2 regions of the Paenibacillus sp. B46(2026) genome follow, and region 1 is predicted to be linked to the other one. Evidence: predicted binding sites of a transcription regulator. Region 1 holds the regulator's gene; the other holds the start of a gene.
What was found. The regulator Rex, encoded in region 1, represses fermentation and respiration genes when NADH is low (regulators of the CRP and FNR family bind a similar motif). The targets are predictions, from matches to a motif close to TTGTGAAATATTTCACAA.
Positions count from the first base shown of each region.

Region 2: the regulator Rex is predicted to act here: its motif matches at 1,334-1,351, upstream of pflB (formate C-acetyltransferase).

Region 1 covers NZ_CM165907.1:4,198,770-4,201,248, forward strand. Annotated here, with positions in the region: gene AC1S8V_RS18685 (amidohydrolase) at 1-1,006, opposite strand, end outside; gene AC1S8V_RS18690 (redox-sensing transcriptional repressor Rex) at 993-1,646, opposite strand; gene dinG (ATP-dependent DNA helicase DinG) at 1,865-2,479, opposite strand, start outside.
Region 2 covers NZ_CM165907.1:4,377,623-4,380,101, forward strand. Annotated here, with positions in the region: gene pflB (formate C-acetyltransferase) at 1-1,251, opposite strand, end outside; gene adhE (bifunctional acetaldehyde-CoA/alcohol dehydrogenase) at 2,045-2,479, opposite strand, start outside.

The DNA of each region.
Region 1 (2,479 bases):
CTGGTACTGCTGTCGGGTCACCAGATACACCTTTGTGGATCAATGCAGCCAGTCTCATTTCCTCGAACATATCCAGGTTGTTGTTACTTGCTGGTCCGTCTGTTCCGAGTGACACGGTAACTCCTGCTTTCAGCAATGCAGGTACCCGCGCAACTCCGGAAGCAAGTTTCAGGTTACTTCCCGGGTTATGGGATACAGCCACATCATGACGGGCCAAAATTTCAATCTCTTCGTCATTCAGATGCACCGCATGTGCAACCAGAGATGGACGGGAGAAAAATCCCAGTTTCTCGAGATGTGCCACAGGACGCAGTCCATAATCAGCCACGTTCTGCTCCACTTCACGAAGCGTTTCAGACATATGTGTATGGAGAGGAAGGTTTAGGTCATTCGCGACCTGTACAAGCTTCTCTATGTAGTCAGGAGGGCATGTATATGGGGCGTGTGGCGAGATTACGGTTGTAATACGACCATCTGCCTGTCCATTCCACTCACGTGCAAACGCTGCCGACTCCTCCAGCTTCCGCAACTGCTCTTCTTCCGAGCACAGCCCGATTACACCACGTGCCAGTGCTGCTCTAACGCCGGATTGCTCCACAACTTTGGCAACTTGATCCATGTGATCATACATGTCCAGGAAAGCTGTAGTTCCGCCTTTCAACATTTCAAGCACCGATAGCGAAGTTCCCCAATATACGTCTTGTGAAGTCATTTTTGCTTCCATCGGCCACATTTTTTCCTGCAACCATACTTGCAACGCAAGATCGTCTCCGTGCCCTCTGAGCAACGACATTGCTGCATGACCATGCGTATTGATCAGACCCGGCAGGAAGAACAATCCTTTTCCATCCACTTTGGTACAATTTTTGTCTTCATCCGGCAATGTCTCACCAATATGCACAATCTTGTCATTCTCAACAACCATGTATCCTTGAACCACGTTCCATGTTGTGCCTTCATTAACGGCAAATTTGCCGTTGTGGATTACCCATCTATTTGTTGTCATCTTCCTCGTCGTCCTTTCCAGTCTCCAAGTAATAGGCCAAACTAAGCAGATCCGTTGTAAAGTCAGCATGGTGAATGCGGATATGCGGCGGTGTTTTTAGAATTGTTGGTGCAAAATTAAGGATCGCTTCGATTCCGGATTCAATAAGCTGATCGGCTACATTTTGGGCTTCCGTATCCGGAACCGTGATAATTCCGATGCGGATGTTATCCGTTTTCACCGTTTCCGTCAATTCATTCATTGGTTTCACCGTCAAACTGTTGATTTGACTACCAATCTTCGGTCCGTATGCATCGAATACAGCAACAATCTTCATGTTGTCTTTCAGATATGCGTTGTAGTTGGACAAGGCCTGTCCGAGATTACCCGCGCCTACCAGAGCTACATTAATTTGCTGATCGATCTTGAGGATGTGACGAATTTTCTCGATCAAATAGGATACATCATACCCGATCCCTTTACGACCAAAATCACCGAAGTAAGCCAGGTCTTTTCGAATTTGGGCCGGATTCAGATCCAGCCTCTGTCCAAGCTCTTGAGAAGAAACAGTAGCCACCTCACGCTGATGCAACTCGCTCAAATAACGCAAGTATACAGGCAGACGTCGTACCACCGCTTCCGAAATTTTATCCGATTTCATTCTTGCTCCCCCTTACCAAGGCCACGATAAAATAATAGATGAAAAGATGAGCATCCTGTATAAACTCAAAGATAAACGTGACATTTAATACAGAATGCTCCTTGTAATTTAGGTTATAAGTTCTTACATGCAACTGTTTCAATCGGATACGGAAATATCTAATAAAGTTTAACGCCAAACGATAGTGTCATGCAATGATATAACGAACAAAACAACCCTTATTCTTGTTCTTTAGCAGGTTTTTCCAACCACTCGGTAATTCGTGGAACCATCTGTTCCGTGAGCATATGCTCCATTTTGGGACCAGGTAATGAATATAAAAAGAATTTACCATAATACGCTTCAATCACCCGTGTATCATAAACAATGACAATGCCTCTGTCCTTCGCTGTACGCACCAAACGGCCAAATCCCTGCTTGAAACGAATGACCGCTTGCGGCACAGACAGTTTCAAGAATGGATTTTTCTTTTGTTCTTGTAGCAACTCACTCTTGGCTTCCACCAACGGATGATTCGGTGGCTGGAAAGGCAATCGCACAATAGCGAGACAGGTTAATGCATCACCAGGGATATCTACACCCTCCCAGAAGCTGCTTGTGCCCAGAAGTACTGTAGCTTTGGCCTCCTGGAACCTGCGAGTCAACTTGGAGCGGCTTCCACTGTCCACGCCTTGGCCCAGCAACGAGATATCGTTACCAGACAAAGCCTCCTTCAGCGGATCATAGACCTGTCGCAGCATCTTGTAAGAAGTAAACAGAACCATCATGCGTCCACGAGTGGCAATTGCGGTCTCTGCGAGTGACTGCACCAGCATATTGACAAAGTGCGCATC
Region 2 (2,479 bases), 180 kb from region 1:
ACAGCAAGCAATACCGTAATCGTCACCGTAGATTGGACGCATCAGATCATCATTTTCATACTGAATTGAACTTGTTTCAATGGATACTTTACTGCAATAATCTTTGAAAGCTTCGGGAAGCTTCGTGGACCAGAGAACAGTCAAGTTCGGTTCTGGTGCAGGACCCAAGTTGTGCAGCGTATGCAGGAAACGGAAGCTGTTTTTGGTTACGCGTGTTTCACCATTCACTGACATACCGCCAATGGACTCGGTTACCCATGTTGGATCTCCACTGAACAGTTCGTTGTAGTCCGGTGTACGCAGGAATTTGACAATCCGCAGTTTCATGACGAAATGGTCAACCAATTCCTGAGCCTGTTCTTCGGACAGAATGCCTTCTTGCAGGTCACGCTCAATGTAGATATCCAGGAAAGAAGATACACGTCCCAGGGACATCGCAGCACCGTTCTGTTCTTTGATCGCAGCGAGATAACCGAAGTACAACCATTGGAACGCTTCTTTCGCTGTTGTCGCTGGCAAGGAAATATCGAATCCGTGCATATCGCCCAATTGCTTCAATTCTTGCAATGCACGAATCTGTTCAGACAATTCTTCCCGCAGACGAATGACATCTTCATCAATGACATCAACTTCGAGTGCATTCAGTTCACCTTTTTTGTTACGAATCAGGAAGTCTACCCCGTACAAAGCTACACGACGATAGTCACCGATGATCCGGCCACGGCCATAAGCATCTGGGAGACCTGTAATAATCCCTGCTTTACGCGCTGCACGCATGTCGGAAGTATAAGCATCGAATACACCTTGGTTATGTGTTTTGCGAATGTTCGTAAATATATCAATGACGCCTTGAGGCAATTCGAAGCCGTATGCTTCACATGCATCAATCATCATCCGGATTCCGCCTGTTGGTTGAATGGAACGTTTGAACGGAGCATCGGTCTGAACGCCGACAATCTGCTCTTTGGATTGATCCAGATAACCTGGTTGGTGAGAAATAATAGTACCTGGTGTGTTCACATCAACGTCAAGGACACCGCCGTTATCCCGTTCTTTTTTGGTCAGATCAGATACGATATCCCACAATTCTTTGGTATTCTGGGTTGCACCTGCGAGAAATGCTTCATCACCGTAATACGGAGACAAGTTGTGTGCCAGAAAATCATTCACATCTACGGATTTGGTCCATGTTCCTTTGGTAAAGTTTCTCCAGCCTGTTTGTTGTTTGACATCTTTTTCAATCACCGACATCTTAATCCCTCCACTAATTTGGATTTCTGGACACATAACATCTTGCTTCATTCGTAGCATTGTGTGCCCAGAGCCGCGATTAATGTGAATTGTTTCACATAAACCGGAACATGTTCTCTCTACTTGGGAACCGGAACCGCGGGATGAATGTTTTTCTTACATTTTCAGTATACGTCTTGGGGCTTTCATCATCTGTGATTTTTGTCACAAAGGCGGTGAACTAACTCACTCCACCTGCGCTGTGTCCCATTGAACCCTCTTTAGATTCACACTTAGCCACTGCGCGGGCAGAACAACTTCCGATCGCTGTTATCCCCGGATTTTTTCAATTTTATATTTCAAAAGGGTAAAATCCGGGGATAAAGGCGAACGCTCCGCTTCTTCAGTTTTTTCTGCCCTCTCCGTTATTGTGTGAACATCTGGTTCAAACAGCCACATCACGAATTCCGTGTAACCTCTTTAAGAACCCTTTGCTCCTCTATGCTCGGAGCAAACCAAATTTTAAAATACTCCTGAAAAACAGAGGCTTCGCTCTTCTGTTTTTCTGCCCTCTTCGGTATGGTGTGACCACCTGGCTCAAACAGCCATATCACGGATTCCGTGTAACCTCTCTAGAACCCTTTGGCTCCTCTAGGCTCGGAGCAAATCAAATCTTAGAATAAATCCTGAAAAACAGATGCTCGCTCTTCTGTTTTTCTGCCCTTTTCTTTTTTGTGTGAAAGACGGCAATCGGGGCTCCCCTCTCGGGGAACCCTGATCTTCTTGCCGTAAGGCACGCTTCATTCTAGATTTATTATTCAAACTTTCCGTAGAAAGCGTTGCGGTACACATCAGCCAGTTCAGTTACCAGCGGCAACTTCGGATTGGCGGTTGTGCATTGATCTTCGAAGGCACGGTCAGCCAGATAATCTACATGTGCTTCAAAGTCTTTTGCATCAAATCCGATTTCCTGGAACGATTCTTCAATACCCAGTGTTTTGTTCAGGTTACGAATCGCATTGATGAGACTGGTTACCCCTTCTTCTGTTGTACGTGCAGGCAATCCCAGAATCCGGGCAATTTCGGCATAACGCTCATCCGCTACAAAGTGCGAATATTTTGGGAACGCTGCGAATTTGGTCGGTTTTTTCGCGTTGTAACGAATGACGTGTGGCATCAGGATCGCATTGGTGCGTCCATGTGCTGTGTGATACTGACCGCCCCATTTATGCGCCAAGCTGTGGTTAAT